DNA from 2 places in the Pseudomaricurvus sp. genome. Region 2 is predicted to be linked to the other one. Evidence: predicted binding sites of a transcription regulator. Region 2 holds the regulator's gene; the other holds the start of a gene.
The links. Region 2 encodes sigma-54, which starts transcription at its own class of promoters, with help from an activator protein. Its sites were predicted from a motif close to TGGCACANNNNTTGCNNT; they were not measured.
Positions count from the first base shown of each region.

Region 1: cobA (uroporphyrinogen-III C-methyltransferase) is a predicted target of sigma-54. The motif match lies at 8,817-8,834, and genes of this name have one in related genera.

Region 1 covers NZ_CBFIHX010000021.1:23,402-34,320, reverse strand. Annotated here, with positions in the region: gene mobA (molybdenum cofactor guanylyltransferase MobA) at 1-392, shown strand, start outside; gene ACTG33_RS04750 (GGDEF domain-containing protein) at 426-1,175, shown strand; gene ACTG33_RS04745 (protein kinase domain-containing protein) at 1,200-2,969, opposite strand; gene ACTG33_RS04740 (NarK family nitrate/nitrite MFS transporter) at 3,115-4,590, opposite strand; gene nirD (nitrite reductase small subunit NirD) at 4,997-5,326, opposite strand; gene nirB (nitrite reductase large subunit NirB) at 5,349-7,883, opposite strand; gene cobA (uroporphyrinogen-III C-methyltransferase) at 7,899-8,780, opposite strand; gene ACTG33_RS04720 (molybdopterin-dependent oxidoreductase) at 9,390-10,919, shown strand, end outside.
Region 2 covers NZ_CBFIHX010000002.1:19,338-30,256, reverse strand. Annotated here, with positions in the region: gene hisD (histidinol dehydrogenase) at 1-268, opposite strand, end outside; gene hisG (ATP phosphoribosyltransferase) at 413-1,048, opposite strand; gene murA (UDP-N-acetylglucosamine 1-carboxyvinyltransferase) at 1,128-2,390, opposite strand; gene ACTG33_RS00460 (BolA family protein) at 2,473-2,712, opposite strand; gene ACTG33_RS00455 (MlaC/ttg2D family ABC transporter substrate-binding protein) at 3,026-3,715, opposite strand; gene ACTG33_RS00450 (calcium/sodium antiporter) at 4,025-5,005, shown strand; gene ACTG33_RS00445 (KpsF/GutQ family sugar-phosphate isomerase) at 5,125-6,120, shown strand; gene lptC (LPS export ABC transporter periplasmic protein LptC) at 6,132-6,719, shown strand; gene lptA (lipopolysaccharide transport periplasmic protein LptA) at 6,706-7,230, shown strand; gene lptB (LPS export ABC transporter ATP-binding protein) at 7,294-8,019, shown strand; gene ACTG33_RS00425 (RNA polymerase factor sigma-54) at 8,353-9,897, shown strand; gene hpf (ribosome hibernation-promoting factor, HPF/YfiA family) at 10,072-10,365, shown strand; gene ACTG33_RS00415 (PTS sugar transporter subunit IIA) at 10,387-10,836, shown strand.

The DNA of each region.
Region 1 (10,919 bases), on a different contig from region 2:
ACGTTGGACCACTGGGAGGTATACTCACAGGGCTCGACTGGGTGAAGAAACATTCAACCAACGAGTGGCTGATCACCGTTGCGGTGGACACGCCCTTCTTCCCGGAAGATCTGGCCAGCCGTTTATGGCAAGCCAGAACGTCTGAAGACCGTATCATCGCAGCCCGTAGCGGAACCAAGGCTCACCCAACCTTTGCCCTCTGGCATACCAGTCTAACTGGCGTCCTCGTAGACTTTATTACGCAAGATAACAAACGGCGGCTAATGGGGTTTATTGAACAACAACCCCATTGTTATGTGAATTTTGACGACAGCATCAGAAACCCATTTAATAACATCAATACTCCAGAGGATCTCGCCCGATTGACTCGGGCAAAGAACTCCCTAGAATGAAAGTCAGGCTACAGCAGGTAGAAAGGAGCGCCAGTGCCACAAACACCGGGCAATAAGAACATTCGGTCAGATTCACACTCTGATCTGACACAGGAGAAATGGTGCCAAGACAATCACTGTCCGGCCTGTAAGCAGCCTGTGCCAGCAATTAATGAATTGTGCGCCTGCATTGAAAGCCTTAAAGCCGATATCAGAAAGCTTGATGAGCAAGTGATTGCGGATGCCCTTACCGGGCTGTTTAATTTTCGCTACATTCATCAGGCGCTGGATCAGGAATTTGAACGCACCCAGAGAACCGGTCAGGAAACCACGTTGATTCTGCTGGATCTGGATTATTTTAAGCAGGTCAACGATCGCTGGGGACATGACATAGGTAATCAAGTGCTGCGTCACACCGCAGACTTGATCAACAGCGCAACCCGAAAACTCGACATACCCTGCCGATACGGCGGAGAAGAATTCCTGATCATCTTACCGTCTACCGATCTGGAAACTGGCATTCAGGTTGCCGAACGACTCAGAGTCCTGATTGAATCCACACCGCTGTTAACGGAAGAGAATACGATTCCACTGACAGCCAGTGCCGGCGTCGACTCCTACACTCTGGCGTCCCCTTGTTCACAAGAAACACTGATCAAACGCGCGGATGCCTGGCTGTATCAGGCCAAAAACAATGGCCGCAATCAGGTTTGCAGTGACAATCAAAGACTCAAATCCGCTACGACGGTCAGCAGCGAAGAAAAAGACGCGCTATTCAGTAGCTTTGGAAAATCTGAGGAATAAACCTGGTCTAAACATTCCTCAGAATTAATGACTCAAGAACCACGCCTCGATCAATACCACTGCAAACAATACTGCCGACACCCACTGCCAGAACAATAATGGATTTTGCTTTAACAAAGGCGAATTCTGGCGGTCTCCCACCAGCTGGCTGTTTGGCGTTGAAATATCCGCTAAGAATTCCGACAACACAGCATAACGCTGTGCGGGCGATTCTGCGCAGGCTTTCTCCAGAGCGAGGTCGAGCCACAGTGGGATTTCCTTACGATAATCACGCGCCGAAAAGTAACGCCAGTCCTGATAACGCTGCGGGTTTCGCTGCTGTGCTGCGGATGTTTTATAAGGCAACTTGCCTGTGAGCATCTCATAGACCATCACTCCCAATGAAAAGATGTCTGACTGATGCAGACCCTTTTCACCCCTGAGATATTCAGGCGCGATGTAATCCACGGATCCTACGGGCGTTTCATCATCAATCGGTGAGCCGATTTCGTCGAGGCCATCAACACGCACAGTGCCAAAATCGATAATCACGGCTTTTTTCTGTGCATTCAGGATGATGTTCTCCGGTTTAAGATCCCGATGAACCATACTCATACGCTGAAACACCCTGATACCACGGATAATCGACTCCGTAATGGAGCGCACTTCATCAAAATCCGGATTTGGGTTGTCGTGAATCCACTGGCGTAAGGTTTGCCCCTCAACATATTCACACAAGTGATAGAGAAAAGGGGAATCGTGGGGGCGCTCATAAATTTTCATCACCCAGGGGCTGTTTAACCGCCGTCCTACCCACTGCTCCCGAATAAAACCTTCTAAATATTGTGCATCTTCTGAAAAGTTCTCTGAAGGCGCCTTAAGAACCAGCTTCCTGCCAGTATTGTTATCCTTTACCAAGTACAAGTGACTGCGCGTACCACTGTGCATCACTTGTAACACTTCAAAGTGATCAATTTTATTCCCCACATCCATCACTGGGGGAATCACCAACTCCGTCAGCTGACGATAGACCTCATCCACATCAGCCTGGGGCAACTCTGTGACACGAACCAACAGGCAGCTGAGATTGTCATCGCTGCCATTGGCTAATGCTTTCTCAACCGACGCTTTGGCAGCAGTTTCCAGATCATCTCCGGCATCACTGAGCAGCTTTATCGAATCCGCAAGAGACAGATATTCATGCACACCGTCAGTGGTAAACACTAACAGATCACCCACTTGCAGAGAGACTTGTCGATAATCCACTTCCAAATGGCTGTCCATACCCAACGCGCGGGTCAAGAAGCTTTTTCGACCGTATTGACTGTGACTGTGATCACGGGTCAATTGCTTCAGACGACCTTCGCGAAAGCGAAAAACACGACTGTCCCCAGCATGCAACAAATGCGCAGTATTGGATTTCAGTACCACGCCAGAAAACGTGGTTACCAAACCATTATGTCGAAGGTCGCTTTGTTGACCGTGATGAAACAACCAGGAATTCAAAGAGGTTAACACTCTGGCAGCTGACTTTTTAACGCTCCAGCTGTCCGGCGTACTGTAATAATCTTCGATAAATTGCGTCACGCTGGTGATACTGGCCTGCTGAGCATTTTCACTGCAACTCACGCCATCGGCGACACAGGCAACAATGCCCTTGTAATTCACCACGCCTGGACTGGTTGGCAGTTTGGCTGCAAAGGCATCCTCGTTGCGCTGTTTCGTTCCAGCGGTGGTATAGCCCCCTACTTTGACACTCAGTACGGCTGCAGTGTTACTGTCCGAACCTGTGTTTGCGGTTGTAGCTTCGATCATTATGGTAGCCTTTCCCTACTGAGCGCTATTGGACGATTGGTTAGCCGCTGAATCGCCTGAAAATCTATACTGCCATAAAAAACGGCCATCGTAGATGGCCGTTTCGGTTTAACTGTCTAAGTCATCAGACATAAAGCAAACTGATTTAGGCCTTCGCCACATCAATCAATTCAACACTGCCATCTTCGTTGACCTCGGCAATCTTGCCTGAAGGCTCTTCCATCAACAGCAGGGTCACAAAGCCCAGTACCGCAGTCGCAGAAATCACCAGGAAGAACGTACTGTAATCGACCATGGACAATACCGTCAGGTAAACCACCGCCCCCACATTACCGTAAGCGCCCGTCATACCTGCGATCTGACCCGTCATACGACGCTTGATCAGAGGCACCGCAGCAAACACAGCACCTTCTCCCGACTGTACAAAGAAAGAGCATGCCATTGCAGCGACTACAGCCAGCCAAACAGGCCAGGCACCATCGATATGACCCATCACAAAGTAACCCACGGCCAGACCAGCCGTTAAGATCAGCAGCGTGGGTTTACGACCAAATTTATCCGACAACCAACCGCCGCCAGGACGAGACATTAGGTTCATAAAGGCATAGGCAGATGCGACCATACCCGCAACCACCGGAGTCAATTCAAAGGTTTCAGAGAAGAACAACGGCAGCATGGAAATGACTGCCAATTCAGAGCCAAAGGTAGCGAAGTAAAGCACATTCAGTACCGCAACCTGCTTGAATTTATACTGATGAATTTCTGGAACAGGTTCTTTAAAAATATTTTTGTTAACCTTCCAAACATGAGAAACATCGTACAGATAGAGAGCAACCAAGCCCACGTAGATAGCCGTGACCGTATTGGCAGTCAGCATGCTGACACCTGATGGCGAAAGTTTCCATGCCAACAGCGCCAACGCTGCGTACATAGGCACCTTCATAACCAGCAAGAAGAAGAAGTCACCCTTTGAAGTCACTTCCATGGCGCCAAGATTCTTCGGGCGGAAGTATGTAGAACCCTTAGGAGTGTCCGTTACATTGGCGTAGAAAACGAATGAAAACAACAAACTCATCAGGCCGGTAATGCCCATGGCATAACGCCAGCCATCTTCACCGCCAAACATGACCGCAACCGTAGGCAAGGTAAAGGCCGCTGCAGCAGAACCAAAGTTACCCCAACCGCCGTAGATGCCTTCCGCAGTCCCCAGCTCATTGTGCGGGAACCACTCAGAGACCAGACGAATCCCTACAACAAAGCCTGCACCGATACAGCCCAAAGCAAAACGCGCAATCGCAGCCTGAGTAAACGTATCAGCCAAAGCAAACATGAAACAGGGGATTGAACAAATTGCCAGCAGACCGGAGTAAACGGCCCTGGGACCGTATTTATCCGTCAACATTCCAATCACAACACGTGCCGGAATGGTAAACGCCACGTTCAGGATCAACAGAGTTTTAATTTCTTCTGTCGTTAACCCCAGGGATTCTTTCAATGCCTGAAGTAAAGGTGCGAAGTTGTACCACACCATAAAGGTAATAAAGAAAGCCATCCAACTCAGATGGAGAATCTTCATCTTTCCCGTAAACGAGAAGAGATTAAATTTGTCAGCGGAACTCATAGCGGTATATCCCCTAAGGAAGAATTAATACTTTCCCTTTCAAAGCACGCACCATGCCAAATAAAAATAACCATTACAAATCAATAGGTTACAAAAAATACCGAAACATACGAACCAACTTAAGCCCCACAAGCATGCACATATGCACAGCAATGCACCACCAAAAACCAGAACACAAAAGAAAACGAAAACGGTCGGTAGTTTTATTGAACAAAACTGGGTGTTTTTGCACCATAAGTAACCACTCTGGAGTGGCAACCACAAGCTGATATCAATCAGACTTTCAATCCTCACGCTGCAACACTCTAAAGGCAGCACTCAAAAAGCGACGCTCAAAAGACAGGCAAAAAAATGGGGCGCAAATGCGCCCCCAGTGCAGAGAACAACTTAAATTGCTTGAGGAAGGTCAAGCGGCCTGCAACTGAACCTCACCCGCCTCAATACGAATTGGGTAAGTCTTCAGTGTGTGCTCGGGCTCCTCCAGACACTCACCTGTCTGGAGATTGAAATGTTGTTTGTACAAAGGCGACGCCACAACTGGCACATCACCCAGCGACCCAATAATGCCGCGGCTCAAGACATAAGCATTACCAATCGGATCGTAATTAGATACCGCGTAAACGGCTTTGGTCTTGCCGCAGTAAAATACTGCGACCTGTTCACCGTCTACCAGAGCACATACGCCGGCATTCGGAGTTAGATCGTTTTCGCTACAAATAGTTTTCCACTGACTCATTGTAATTTCTCCTATTCCCGACTTAGTCGACCAACTCAACAGATTGAATGCGCTCATCAGGAGTCGCTGGACGACGCTGACCACGCTCAGCAACATACGCCAGACTGTTATCTGTTTCATCTGAGTTAATGTAGTGCTTGAAGCGCTTCAGTTTCTCTGGATTTTCAATGGTGGTTTTCCACTCACACTGATAGTTGCCAATATTGGCAGCCATTTCAGATTCCAGTTCAGCACCCAATCCTAGTTTGTCATTGATAACGACGTCTTTCAGGTAATCCAGACCACCTTCCAGGTTTTCCAACCATACCGAAGTACGCTGTAAACGATCGGCGGTACGGATGTAGAACATCAGGAAACGGTCCACATACTTGATCAGCGTATCGTCATCCAGATCCGTGGCGAACAGGTCTGCGTGACGAGGGCGCATGCCGCCATTGCCACACACATACAGGTTCCAGCCATTCTCGGTAGCAATCACACCCACATCTTTACACTGCGCTTCTGCACACTCACGAGTACAACCAGACACGGCGAATTTCAGTTTATGAGGTGAGCGCAAGCCTTTGTAACGATCCTCAAGATTGATCGCGAAACCGACACTGTCGTTCACACCATATCGACACCAGGTACTACCTACGCAGGATTTCACAGTACGTACCGACTTGCCGTAAGCGTGGCCAGTTTCAAAACCAGCATCAACCAGCTTCTTCCAGATCAATGGCAACTCGTGCAACTGAGCACCGAAGAGGTCAATACGCTGACCACCGGTCACTTTGGTGTATAAATCGAACTCTTTAGCAACTTCACCCAGCACGATGAGTTTCTCTGGGGTGATTTCACCACCCGCCACTCGCGGAACAACCGAGTAAGTGCCATCTTTCTGCATATTGCCAAGGAAGATGTCATTGGTATCCTGCAGGCCGATATGTTCATCTTTGAGAACATAATCATTCCAGAATGAAGCCAGGATGGAGCCGACGGTTGGCTTACAGATTTCACAGCCCAGTCCGTGACCATGGCTTTCCAACAATTCATCAAACGTTTTGATTTGCTTCACGCGGACAATATCAGCCAGCTCTTTACGGGAATACGCAAAGTGCTCGCAGATGTCATTCTTAACTTCATAACCCAGATTCGCCAGCTCAGCATCCAGAACCTGTTTGGTCAGTGCCGCACAACCACCACAACCAGTGGAAGCTTTGGTAGCGCCTTTAATACCGCCCATGTCCACACAGCCACCGGCAACCGCTTCTTTAATTTGGCCCTTGGTGACATCAAAACAGGAACAGATTTGCGCCGTGTCTGGCAGTGCATCAACGCCCAATCCAACGGCTGCCTCACCATCACTGGCTGGCAAAATTAAACCCGCTGGATTCTCTGGCAGATCCATATCGTTCAGCATCAATTGCAGCAGGTTACCGTAGGCATCTACATCCCCGACCAATACGGCACCCAGAACTTTTTTGCCATCTTCGGATACAATCAGACGCTTGTAGACTTGCTCAATTTCATCGTTGTAAGTGTAAGACTGCGCACCCGGAGTATTGCCATGTGCGTCACCGATACTGGCAACATCCACACCCAGCAATTTCAACTTGGTGCTCATATCGGCACCCTGGAAAGTTTCGCTACCACCGGTGATATGAGAAACCGCAACTTTCGCCATGGTGTAACCCGGAGCCACCAGACCATAAATACGGCCGCTCCAAAGTGCACACTCACCAATCGCGTACACATTCTCTACGTTGGTCTGGCAGTTGTCGTTGACCACAATCCCGCCGCGCTCACCGATCTCCAGATCAAACTGACGCGCCAGCTCATCTTGCGGACGAATACCCGCAGAGAACAAAATCATATCGGTTTCGAGAAAGCTACCATCCGCAAAGTTCATGCGGTAGCGACAGGTCTCACCGGCAACAATTTCTGAAGTGGCTTTTTCGGTGTGAACGGTTACATCCAAATCTTCAATTTTGCGGCGCAGCAAGCTACCGCCGCCCTCATCCAACTGAACCGCCATCAGACGTGGGGCGAACTCCACGACGTGAGTTTCCAGACCCGCAGCCTTCAGGGCATTTGCCGCTTCCAGGCCCAGCAGACCACCACCCACAACCACACCCACTTTACTTTGTGAGGCAGAAGTCGTGATCGCTTCCAGATCTTCAATAGTACGGTAGACCAGACAATGCTCCTGATCGTTACCCGGGATTGGCGGAACAAACGGGAAAGAACCCGTTGCCAACACCAGTTTATCGTAAGATTCTTTACGGCCGCCGGCTGTTACCACGTAGTTTTCCTGGGTATTCAGCTCAACAACTTTGTCATTCAGGACAAAGTTAACACCGTTTTCGTTGTAGTAACCTTCATCTGTAAGTGCAAGATCTGCAGCAGTAGCACCGCTGAAGTAACTGCTCAATTGCACACGGTCGTAGGCCAGCCGCGGCTCCTCAGAGAAAGTAATGATTTCGAAATTCTCGGCTTGGGAATCTTGCAACAAGTTATCAATAAACTTGTGGCCAACCATGCCGTTTCCGACGACCAATACACGTTGCTTACTCATGACGTTTCCTCAATATCAGGCTGACAATTTTTGAAGTTGTTTGCTGGAAGTAATCTCTTCTGACGAGAGACTTGTAAACCAATCTAGTTTTTCGGCCAGGTTAACCACCTGACCCACGACGATTAACGCCGGTGATTGAACCGATTCACGCTCGACCATGTCGGCCAACTCGTGCAACTGCCCACGAACCACTCGCTGCTGTGGACAACAGCCATTCTCGATCAACGCTGCTGGCGTTTCGGCATTTAAGCCTTCAGCCATCAAACGCTCACTGATCATGCCTGCTTTACTCAGCCCCATATAAAACACCAGGGTATGATCCATCTGAGCCAGTGATGCCCAGTTAATACCTAATTCTTTTTCTGCGTGGGCAGTCACTAAAGTGCAACCTTGCGATACGCCACGATGAGTCAGGGGAATACCTGCATAACTGGTGCAACCTGCTGCTGCAGTAACACCCGGCACCAGATCAACTTGTATGCCCGACTCTTTTAATCGCATCATTTCTTCGCCGCCACGTCCGAACACAAACGGGTCGCCACCTTTGATACGGCAAATATTCAGGCCTTGCTGGGCTTTCTCGACCAACAATTCATTCAACTCATCCTGAGGAATGGAATGTGCGTCTTTAATTTTTCCCACATAAAACGCAGGTGTAGAGGCTGGAAACAGGTTGCGAATCTCCTGACTCACCAGGTTGTCGAACAGAATCAAATCAGCCTGTTCAATCACTCTTACCGCTTTAACGGTCAGCAAATCTGGATCTCCAGGGCCGGCTCCCACAAGCCAGACTTTTCCCTGAACTGCGCCAGCAACAGGCTTAGCGACTTTGATCTTTACGATCCCTGTCGGAGAAGCTTTAACGTATTCACTCTTAAGAACGTCCGTAGCTGACATGTTCATAACCCTGCACCAATAAATCTTGTGTTTAGTAGAGCAAGGACAATGCCAGCCTTAAAAAAAAACACTGAAAAAATAATTTATTCATATTTATCAATGGGTTATAAATTTTGTCACATATTTCATTAGCCCTTTACTGTCGCGGCACACATCACAACGCCCCCCAAAAAACCAAGTTTGCGCACCACGATGAAGCCTATCCGCACCATTTATGACCCTGTTTTGAGCCAAACACACAAATTGTCTAATCAATAATATTAAACGAGCACAAAAATTAAAGATCTATTTTGGTGCACAAAGTAAGGCCTATTTGCGCCACCGCTCAATTTTTGAGCTGCGGAATCGCCACCAGTACCCACTTCTCTTCACTGAACCGCGGAAGATTTCAGTACAAAGCCTCAGAACTAGCCGCATCAATCTGCGTTTTGAAAACAAAACATAACTTCACCCCGACTGGCCTGATTATTGCTGCCACCTACACGTAACCTACTCAATGAATGCGTTTCCCTTTATATCAGCAGACTTACTTTTATCTCCTGATTTAAAAGACACAGAAGCGCCTGAAGAAAAAACATTTTTGTTTGCTGAATTGCCCGGAGCTTAATTGTGACCTCAGCTATTTCGAACATTGCACCATGGACTAAAAGCACTTGCGCCTACTGCGGAGTAGGCTGCGGAATTGAAGCACGCCCCAAACCCAATGGTCAGTTGGAAATTCGGGGGGATAAAGATCACCCTGCTAACTATGGTCGCCTCTGTTCTAAAGGCATGGCACTGGGTGAAACGGTGATTCCCGATGGACGCTTATTACACCCGACTATTAGTGGTATGCGCACAGACTGGAATACAGCGCTGGATCATGTCGCCAAAAGTTTTCAAAAAACCATTGAAGAACACGGCCCCGACTCAGTGGCTTTCTATGTGTCCGGGCAACTGTTGACTGAAGACTATTACGTTGCCAACAAGTTGATGAAAGGCTTTATAGGCTCCGGAAACATCGACACCAATTCTCGCCTGTGCATGTCTTCCAGTGTTGCCGGACACAAACGTGCCTTTGGCACCGATACGGTTCCTGGCTGCTATGAAGATCTTGAGCTGGCTGACTTAATTGTCATTACCGGCTCTAATCTGGCGTGGTGTCATCCGGTACTGTATCAACGCATTAAAGCGGTAAAAGAACAGCGCCCTGAAGTCAAAGTGGTTTCCATTGATCCCCGCGTCACCGACACTTGTGAAGTAGCCGATTTGCACATACCACTGCAACCGGGCAGTGATGTGGCATTGTTCAACGGCTTGCTCAGCCATCTGGCCAGCTGTCAGAAAGTCGATGAGCATTATGTTCAGCAACACACTGAAGGCTACAACCGTGCCCTGTTGCACGCGCTGGAAGACGGCTGCAACTCAGAATCTCTGGCGAAAACACTGGGCGTAGATCAGGAAGATCTGAAACTGTTTTTTGACTGGTTTGCCCACACAGAAAAGGTTGTAACGCTTTATTCTCAAGGCGTAAATCAATCGTCACGCGGAGCGGACAAAGTCAACAGTATCCTCAACTGCCACCTCGCCACAGGCAGAATCGGCAAGCCGGGATCTGGTCCGTTTTCGCTCACCGGCCAACCCAATGCCATGGGCGGTCGTGAAGTGGGCGGACTGGCAAATACATTGGCAGCGCACATGGAACTTGACAGTCCACTTCATCATCAGCTGGTCAGTGATTTCTGGGAAACAGACAATCTGACCGTCACAGCCGGCTACAAAGCCATTGATCTGTTTGATGCCATTGATCGCGGCAAAATCAAAGCCGTCTGGATTATGGCCACCAACCCCGTCGTCAGTCTGCCCGATGCCGATAAAATCAAACGGGCTCTAACGCACTGCCCAATGGTGGTGGTCTCCGACTGCATCGCCGATACGGATACCACCCGCTGTGCCGACGTACTTCTGCCCGCCCAGGGTTGGAGTGAAAAATCCGGCACAGTGACCAACTCCGAGCGACGCATTTCCCGTCAACGTCGTTTGCTACCGACTCCGGGTGAGGGCAAACCGGATTGGTGGATCATGAGCGAAGTGGCCAAGCGCATGGGTTACGGGCATGCCTTTAATTACCTTCATGAGGGCGAAGTCTTCAACGAGTAT
Region 2 (10,919 bases):
GCTCTGGAGTGATCTTGGTTAAGGCTTCTTGCAGGCGGGCTTTTGGCACCACCAAATCCGCCACAGTGGTCGCATCCAGACGATCAAACTGATTGGTGTAACGCAACAAAGCCTCATCACCGGTGGACTTCACATCGGCCAGAATCTTAGCCACCGTATCCGCCACCGCATGATCCGATACGGACTCCCAAGCCAACAGCGCCTCCAGCTGACTGTCAAAGTCTGCAGCACTGGCGTTAAGTTGTTTGATGGGTGTGGTGGATGACATGACCTGGCCTCACTGGGGGCTAAATAGAGCTCCTAAGCAGAGCTCAAACTTCTCTTGTTCAAATTGCGCTTCAACTGTTCAAATACGCCTCAACAGCGGAATCTACTTAACAACCTATTGATTACCAACCTACTGTTTAACAAACTACTGATTAACAACAGCCCGCTGAACGGCATCAATAACCTGCTGGATCTGATCGTGTTTCATCTTCATGGACGCCTTGTTCACAATCAGACGAGAACTGATGTCCGCAATGTGCTCACGAGGCTCAAGACCGTTGGCTTTTAAGGTATTACCGGTATCGACAATATCAACGATCTCATCGGCCAGATCCATAATCGGAGCCAGCTCCATCGCGCCGTAGAGCTTAATAATATCAGCTTGACGACCCTGCGCAGCGTAATACTGTTTAGCGACATTGACGTACTTGGTTGCCACCTTGATACGGCCTTCGGGGGTCTGCACCCCCTTAACCGCCGCTGTCATCAGCTGACAACGGGCAATGCCCAGATCCACAGGCTCATACAGGCCTTCGGCGCCGCTTTCCATCAGCGTATCTTTACCGGCAATGCCAATATCCGCGGAACCAAATTTAACGTAGGTAGGCACATCACTGCCGCGCAGCACCAGCAGGCGCACATGCTCCTGATTGGTCGCGAAGATCAGCTTGCGGCTTTTGCTAATGTCTTCCGCAGGCTCAATGCCCGCAGACGCCAGCAATGGCAGAGTTTCTTTCAGGATGCGCCCCTTGGTGAGGGCAATGGTCAACATGTGCGACATAACTCAATTCTTACGTTCTTTCAGTGGCCCTGATGACATCAACAGCCATCAGGCTCTAATAACTTAAAGCAGCTTTCGGTTAACCGGGCACCCGACGAATATTGGCACCCAGCTGCTGAAGTTTCTCTTCGATACACTCGTACCCGCGGTCGATATGATAAATGCGATCGACGATGGTTTCACCTTCCGCCACCATGCCGGCAATCACCAAGCTGGCAGAGGCACGCAAATCCGAAGCCATCACGGGTGCGCCTTTCAGCTTCTCAACACCGGTGACGATGGCGGTATTGCCCTCCAGCTTGATGTTGGCCCCCATCCGGTTCAACTCATGAATCTGAATCAGACGGTTCTCAAAAATGGTCTCAATGACGGTTCCCGTGCCTTCGGCGACCGCGTTCATCGCCGTGAACTGAGCCTGCATATCCGTCGGGAAAGCCGGATAGGGTGCGGTTTTCAAACTGACCGCCTTGGGGCGCTTGCCCTTCATGTCCAGCTCAATCCAGTCGGGACCGGTGGTGATCGTGGCTCCCGCCTCTTCCAGCTTCAACAGTACCGCTTCCAGAATGCTTGCATCGGTATCTTTCAACAGTACCCGACCACGAGCGGCAGCGGCCGCAGTAAGGAAAGTACCCGTTTCAATACGATCCGGCATTACCGAGTAGGTGCAGCCTTCCAGTCGCTCGACACCTTTAATTGTCAGGGTATCGGTGCCAATACCGCTAATCTCGGCGCCCATGGCCACCAGACAATTGGCCAGATCGACCACTTCCGGTTCGCGCGCAGCGTTCTCCAGAATCGTGGTGCCTTCGGCCAACGCCGCCGCCATCAACAGGTTCTCAGTACCGCCCACAGTTACCATATCCATAAAGATATGCGCACCCTTGAGGCGGCCATTGGATTTGGCGCGAATATAACCTTCATCGACCTCAATTTCTGCGCCCATGGCTTCGAGACCGCGCAGATGGATATCTACCGGGCGACTACCAATAGCACAACCACCAGGGAAAGAGACGTTTGCCTCTCCATGACGAGCCAAAATCGGCCCCAGCACCAGAATCGAGGCGCGCATGGTCTTCACCAGATCGTAGGGCGCGGTGTAATCGGTAATACTGGTCGGGTCGATCTCGACACACATCTTTTCATCGATGGTCACCCCTACCCCCATACAGCGCAACAGCGCCAGCATGGTGGTAATATCATTCAGATGCGGAAGGTTGCACACATGCACCGGCGAATCGGCCAGCAAAGTCGCCGCCAAAATTGGCAAGCCTGAGTTTTTCGAACCGGAAATCCGAACTTCGCCGGACAGCTCACGTCCGCCTGTGATGATTAATTTATCCATGTATGGAGTCGCTTATCTGTCAAAAGTAATGAATCTGAATAGACCGGTCCGAAAACTCCGGAAACGGCTTGTTGCCACCCGATTACTGGGCCGCAGCCCACTGTTCCGGAGTGTAGGTTTTCATGTTGACCGCATGAATAACACCACTGGCGATCTGATCAGACAGCGCTCCGTAAACCAGCTGCTGCTTTTTCACCGGGTTCAGTCCCTCAAACGCCGTACTGACCACAATCAGGTTCACGTGACTGCCATCGACACTCACCTCAACCTGGCTGCTGGCTATTTGCTGTTCCAATAAGGCTTTGATTTCTTCAGGCTGCATACCCTGTCCTCGTTTGTTCAATGGCTAAAAATGCCCGATTTGGGCATGTGTCCCCCGCTTGAGCCGCATAACTGGCTGGCGGCCAGACCTGTCTGATCACGACGAATTTGCAGGGGATTCGAATTCGACTCTACGACACCCCAATTAAAAGGCACCGCATTTTAAAGAAAATGGAGTGTAAAGAAAAAGACCTGCTCACGCACTTAGAGTCAGAGCAAAAAGCAAAATCCGTTGAAACTCATGCCAACCACTTCACTTTTCACCCCAGTCTTCAGCTTTGTCGCACGGACCTTTACAGCTGCGACGGCCCACCTCAGCCTTTTACGGCACCTTGGGCAGACCAGCCATCGATGACCTGATCCAGATCACCGTCTTTTCTCATAGCCTGGGAAAACTGTGAACGGAAAGTGACGCCCAGATTAATCCCGTTGATGGTCACATTGAGCAGTTTCCAGCTGTCATCCAGTTTGCTCTTGCCCATAGTGTAGTTGACCGTATGTTCTGCTTCCTCGGTTTGCACCTTCTGTACAACACTCACTTTGCGCTGCTCACCCACCGGCTGATCAGGTTCAACCAGTACAATTTTCTGCTGACCATACACCGCCATACCCTTGGCATAAGTGCTGATCAGATTATCCCGAAACACCTTACTGAAGCGTTTCCGCTGCTCAGGGCTAGCCTGTTTGGCATAGCTGCCCATCACGCCCCGGGCGATATAATCAAACGCAACTACCGGCGAAAGCACCTCACCAACCGAACTATAGAAAGCCTCTGGATCCTGCTCCAGCAAGTCTTTCTGATCTTCTACGACATTCAAAATATCCCGGGTCACCTGCTCAACCAGAGCGTAGGGGCCGTCAGCGGGATAGTTTTCAGAGGAGTTCGCTTGTGAACTGCCCTGTGCTTGCGCTTGCGCCCACAACACACTGAAAAAAACACTGACAAACAGCGCAACAACTCTTTTGTGAATTGTTTGTGGCTTACACATTACTTGTTGTCCCATCTCAGCTGACTCTCCTGATTAGTTCTTCCTGATTTTGTACTTAATGGTCGGCAGATCATCGCTACCGTGGTATTCCAGCATTTTTTGGCCTGGTGCTTTAAAACCTGGAGCCCTTCTAAAACAGGCTCCTCGTGACGTTAGAACCCCCAAACAGGGAAAGGTTTAACAGCGAGGGAACCCAAAAGGCGATAAGGTCGGCAATTTCCAGAAAAATGCACATTACGGCTGACATTCCAAGCAGGCCACTATACCATCTGCCACCTTTGACCTGCACCTATATTACTGCACTCAGATTACTAAGGAACATCAATGTCAGAACTGTGGCTGGCCTGGATCGCCATACTCGTTGGCTTCGGCGGATTAATCTGGAGCGCCGACCGCTTTGTCGGTGGTAGTGCCGCTATCGCCAGTAACTTTGGCGTTAGCCGTTTGATTATCGGTCTCACCATCGTTTCCCTTGGAACCTCTGCCCCGGAAATCGTTGTTTCCATCAACGCAGCCCTGGACGGCAGTGGCGAGCTGGCCATTGGTAACGCCCTGGGGTCGAACCTGGCAAACATCGGTATGGTCTTGGCGATTACAGCTCTGATCGCTCCTATGCCCATCCAGAAACACCTGCTGACTCAGGAAATTCCGATTCTGCTGTTGGTCACTGTGGCTGCCGGCATTGTGCTGTACGACGCAACCTTGTCACCTCTTGAGGGCTACTTATTGCTTGGCGGCCTGATTCCTCTGCTATACATCATGACTCGTAGCAAGAAAGATCACCCGGAAGAGGTTGTGGACGAGGACGAAATCCCCAACATGAAGACCGGCATCGCTTTCTTCTGGTTTGTGGTCGGCCTTGGGGTACTGATTGCCAGCTCCGATCTGCTGGTGTGGGGCGCCCAAATTGTCGCCACCGACTTCGGCGTCAGCCCTCTGATCATTGGTCTGACCGTTGTCGCCATTGGCACCAGCCTCCCGGAGCTAGCCGCCTCGGTCATGAGCGCCATCAAAGGCCACCACGACATGGCCCTGGGTAACATTATAGGCTCCAACATCTTTAACATCCTGGCCGTCATGTCACTGCCGGGCATCATCCACCCGCCCGTCATGGAGACCGACGTCTTCAGTCGCGACTTTATGGCCATGGGCGGCATCACGCTCCTGCTGGCGGCAGCTATCATTATTGATTACAAGGTACGCAACCGGCACCCTAACAGTCAGGGAGTCGCCTACCTGGGGCGCCGTATTGGGACCCTGCTATTGGCGGGCTACATCCTGTATTTCTATGTGCTGTTCCGCTGATCCTCGCCGGCCATCTACGGATACTAACCCGATGGCTGCCGCCTGAGGTTCCTTTAAACGCCGTTTGCCGATAGGCTTGTTGCAAACGGCAAAAACTCAAATTCCCTTAGAATAGCCTTATGACCCAGAACAACACACCACCGACAGACACCGCCCAACTCATCAAGGCCGGTCAGCGCACCATCGACATTGAGGCCAAGGCCGTCGCCGACCTCAAAAGTCGTGTAAACCAGACCTTTGTGGATGCCTGCCAGCTGATCCTCAACTGCAAGGGCAGAACCATTGTCACCGGCATGGGCAAATCGGGTCATATCGGCAACAAGATCGCCGCCACTCTGGCCAGCACCGGAACTCCCTCTTTCTTTGTCCACCCGGGCGAAGCCAGCCACGGCGATCTGGGCATGATCACCCGTGACGATGTGGTCATCGGCATTTCCAATTCCGGCTCCTCCGCTGAAATCGTAATGCTTTTGCCGATGCTCAAGCGCATGGGGATCCCACTGATCAGCATGGCGGGCAAAGCCGACTCGCCACTGGCGCTGGCCGCCAACGTCCACCTGGACATCAGTATTGAGAGCGAGGCCTGCCCTCTGAACCTGGCGCCAACCACCAGCACCACGGTAACCCTGGCCATGGGCGACGCCCTGGCGGTGGCCCTGCTGGAAGCTCGCGGCTTTACCGCAGAAGACTTTGCTTTTTCCCACCCCGGCGGCGCGCTGGGGCGCAAACTGCTGCTGAAAGTGGAAGACATCATGCACAAAGACAGCGAAGTGCCGCGAGTCAGTGCCGATACAGCACTCAGCCAGGCACTGGTAGAAATGACCGAGAAAGGCTTCGGCATGACGACCGTAACCAATCCTGACGGCCACCTGCTGGGCGTATTCACCGATGGCGACCTGCGTCGCTGCGTCGACCAGGGGGCAGACCTCAGCACCGCCACCATGGATCAGGTCATGTCGGCAAATCCCAAAACCGTTCACCACAACATGCTGGCCGCCGAAGCTCTGGGCATCATGGAAGGCCGCAAGATCACCGCCCTGATTGTTGAAGACGACGGTCATCGTCCCATCGGCGTCATTCACATGCACGACATACTGCGTGCCGGAGTTATGTAGGCAACCTCATCATGAATAAAAACTGGCTGGCCCCGGCTTTCATCATTTTGTTGACCTGTCTGTTTCTGGTGTTTTGGGATTCCCCACCGGAGACATTCCTGCCTCAGAAGCCCGAAACTCCGAAAACATCCAAACACCCGAGCAATATTGTGCACAACGCCGTTCGTCGTCGCTTTGACGAGAACGGCCAGTTGAGTTCGGTTTTTGTCGCGTCTGAAACCCGCTACTACCAAAAGAACCCCAAGCGACGCACAGCCAAAGACTACGCCGACCTCACCGCCCCGAAGCTGACAATGTATTCAGTGGACAAGCCGCCCACCACCATCGTGTCGAATACCGGAAAAGCCCGCAACAACGGCAACCTGGTTCAACTTTGGGGAGATGTGCACATCACTCGCACCGACACTCTGGGCCAATCCTCGGAACTCACAACGCCATATCTGGTCGTAAAACCAGAGAGGCAATACGCCGAAACTGACAAACCTGTTATCATCACCAGCCCCGGCAACACCACCCATGCCGTTGGTATGGAAGCGTACCTGAAAACAGACACTATAAAATTGCTATCCAACGTCCGAGGCATACATGATCCGCAATAAACTCGCCATTTCGCTTTTGTTATCCCTGACTCTGGGCGGGTTCAGCTCCACTCTTCTGGCACTGGAAAGCGACCGGGAGCAACCGATACACATCAGCTCTGACACCGCCGAGCGCAACGAAAAAAAGGGCATCACTACCTATACCGGCGAGGTACAGATGGATCAGGGCACCATGCGGATCAAAGCCGACAAGGTGGTGATTTACAGCATCAACAACGAGATTTCACGGGTTGTCGCCACCGGTGATCGCGCCCACTACCAGCAAATCCCCGAGCCCGACAAAGAAATGGTGATCGCCAAAGGCAAAACCATCGAATACCTGCTGGACACCGAAAAGCTGCACATCAGCGAAAACGCCTCGCTGCGTCAGGGCGATGGCACCACCCTGACCGGCAAAAAGATTGATTACGACATGAAATCTTCTGTGGTGAAAGCTCAGGGCAACAAAAGCACCACCAACCCAGACCGCATTCACATGACGATTCCTCCCAAAAGTGAGCGCAATCCCTAACAGTTAAAGCGCCACCGCACCGCCACACTGCCCAGCGCCGGATTTAAGGACAAGACCAACGCCATGCCCACACTCAACGCCCTGAACCTCGCCAAGAGCTACAAAAGCCGCCGTGTCGTTATCGACGTTTCCCTGTCGGTCAGCAGTGGCCAGATTGTCGGCCTGCTGGGTCCCAACGGGGCGGGCAAGACCACTTGCTTTTACATGATTGCCGGGCTGGTGGATGCCGATCAGGGCAAGGTCACTATTGATCAAAAGAACCTGACGCACCTTTCCATGCACGGACGGGCACGAGCGGGCATCGGCTACCTGCCACAGGAAGCCTCCGTATTCCGCAAGCTGACGGTCAACGACAACATTCTCAGTATTCTGGAAACCCGCAAGGACCTGAACCGCAAACAGCGCCAGGACAAACTCGATCAGTTGTTGCGAGAGTTTCACATCAGCCATATCCAGAATAGCCTCGGCATGGCGCTGTCCGGTGGTGAGCGTCGCCGGGTCGAAATCGCTCGCGCACTGGCCACCGACCCGGAATTCATCCGGCTGGATGAACCATTTGCTGGCGTCGACCCCATTTCCGTCAACGACATCAAGCACATTATTCAGCACCTGAAAGATCGCGGGATTGGCGTTTTGATTACTGATCACAACGTTCGCGAAACCCTCGATATTTGCGAGAAAGCCTACATCGTCAGCGAAGGCCACATTATTGCCGAAGGCACGCCGGAAACCGTTCTAGGCAACACGCAGGTCAGAGAGGTTTACCTCGGGCACCAATTCAGCTTATAGTGTGTTTTCTCAGGGCTAAAAGTGTGACCCCACACACAAAATTGTGGCCTCTGGCAAACAGCTTGGACAGCGCGTCCAACTAAGATCGACCACAACGCAGCCACCCGCTCCCAACATTCGCATTTCCTCCCAAGCAGGCAAGAAACAGGCATAAAACTTGCTTGTTTAAGTTGTTCTCCTCGGTTACTCTGGCTACACTTGCTCACCAACACGATCATTTCAATCGAGTCTGATCGTCGCAAGAATGGATTCTGCCGCACACATCACACAGCTCCACACTCGCTGACATTGCGGCAGAGCAGAGAAAGAATTCCTCAGTAGCCGTAGCCATACATGAAACAGTCGTTACAACTCAAGCTGGGTCAACAACTCACCATGACCCCCCAACTGCAGCAAGCCATCCGCCTGCTGCAGCTGTCGACGCTCGACCTTCAGGCCGAAATCCAGGAGGCGCTCGACTCCAACCCCATGCTGGAAGTCGGCGAAGACGACAATGCCGGTTCGGACACTCCCGACGAGAGCATCAACACCCCCAAAGATCAGCCCGAACAGAGCAGCACCAAAGATTCCGACAGCGAACCAGAACCCACCGCCAGCGCCCAGGAAGAGCAAAGTGGCGTCGACAGAAACAGCGATGACAGTCCCGAGGGCGACTGGGGAGACGCTATTCCGGAAGACCTGCCGGTAGACACCAGCTGGGACGATGTATACCAGTCAGGCCCTTCCGGCAGCGGCTTGTCAGCACCCGACAGCGAGGACAACGATTACGAAAGCCGGCGCGGCAGCGACGAATCCCTGCATCAGCACCTGATGTGGCAGCTCAACCTGACCCCCATGTCCGATCGGGACCAAGTCATAGCGATGGCGTTTATTGACGCTATTGAAGACACCGGCATGCTCAGCATGAACGCCGAAGAAATCCATGAAAGCCTGGTAGACGAGCTGGAAGAGCTCGAACTGGACGAAGTCTTTGCGGTGTTGCACAGACTGCAACAGTTTGACCCTCCCGGGGTCGCCAGTCAGGATTTGAGCGAATGCCTGCTAATCCAGCTGAATCAACTGCCAAAAACTACACCCTGCCGGGAAGATGCTAAACTCATAGTCAAAGACCACTTATTGTTGCTGGGCAGCCGCGATTACAAGCAGCTGATGAGAAAAACCAAACTCAAGGAAGCCCAGCTGCGAGATGCCATCATTTTGATTCAGAGCCTGAATCCACGTCCAGGGGACAGCATCTACAGTGGCGAGACCGAGTACGTAGTACCCGATGTATTTGTGACCAAACAGGATGACCGCTGGACTGTGAATCTGAATCCCGACATCGCACCCAAATTGCGTATCAATGATACCTACGCCTCAATGGTCAAGCGGGCGGACACCAGCAGTGACAACTCCTTCTTACGCGACAACTTGCAGGAAGCCCGCTGGTTCCTCAAGAGCTTGCAAAGCCGCAACGAGACCCTGCTGAAAGTCTCTACCTGTATCGTCGAAAAACAGCGCGGCTTTCTCGATTATGGCGCCGAGGCCATGAAACCGCTGGTTCTGCACGACGTGGCCGAAATTGTCGGCATGCACGAGTCCACCATTTCCCGGGTCACCACTCAAAAGTACATGCACACGCCTCAGGGCATCTTTGAGCTGAAATACTTCTTCTCAAGCCATGTGAGTACTGACTCAGGCGGCGAATGCTCATCCACAGCAATCCGTGCCATCATCAAAAAACTGGTGGCGGCTGAGAGCCCCCAAAAACCGTTAAGTGATAGCAAAATCACCACATTACTCGCCGAACAGGGCATTAAGGTGGCCAGACGCACCATCGCCAAGTATCGGGAGTCTTTAGGAATACCCGCGTCCAACGAGCGTAAGCGATTGGTCTGAGCAGCTGTTGACCGCAACACAAGTCCGCTGCAGCCGGTACTGGTCGCCCACTCGGGATAAAGGTTAAAGTCCTGCCTGTCAGGGCCTCGACAGCACCAACACAGCTGGTGCTAGTAGCCAAAGCTGTATGACAAGCGATTCAATACCGACGTTTCACGACAAGAGGAGCAACGCATGCAAATCAACATCAGTGGACACCATGTTGAACTGACAACTGCCATTAAAAACTACGTCAACACCAAACTAGATCGCCTCGAAAGACACCACGACCGAATTACCAGTACCAACGTCATACTATCTGTTGATAAACTACGCCAAAAGGCAGAAGCCTCAGTGCACGTGAGCGGCAAAGACTTCTTCGCAGACAGCGAGTCCGAAGACCTCTACGCCGCCATCGACATGTTGGCCGACAAGCTCGACCGCCAACTCATTAAACACAAAGAAAAGATGCGAAATCATCACCGCTAATTTATGGAAGTAAGATCATTTTTGTCTCAACATCGCACCTACTGCGGTGTTGAGGCCAGCAGCAAAAAACGCGCTCTGCAAGTCATCTCCCAACTGATTGCCGAAGACCAGCCGACTCTTAACGCCGATGAGATCTTCACCAGTCTGATCTCTCGGGAGCGGCTTGGCACAACCGGTCTGGGCGGTGGCATTGCTATTCCTCACTGCCGCATCAACAATTGCGCCAACACCGTTGGTGCTTTGATTCAGTTACAAAGCCCCATCGACTATGAATCCATCGACGGCCAACCCGTGGACATCCTGTTTGCCCTGATTGTTCCCGAGGAGGCTCACGACGAACATCTGAAAACTCTGGCCGCGATTGCCGAACAACTGCACCATCCCGACTATTTGCAGAATCTTCGCGACGCCAGCGACACCCAAAGCCTCTACCTGGCAGCCACCGAACAAGACGCCAGCGCGCCCCTCTGATGGCGCAGGGACGCGGTTTTGTAATCTACCCAAAGTAAGGTACCTTTAGAGTATTGCTCGTGGTGTTGTATCAATTGATACTC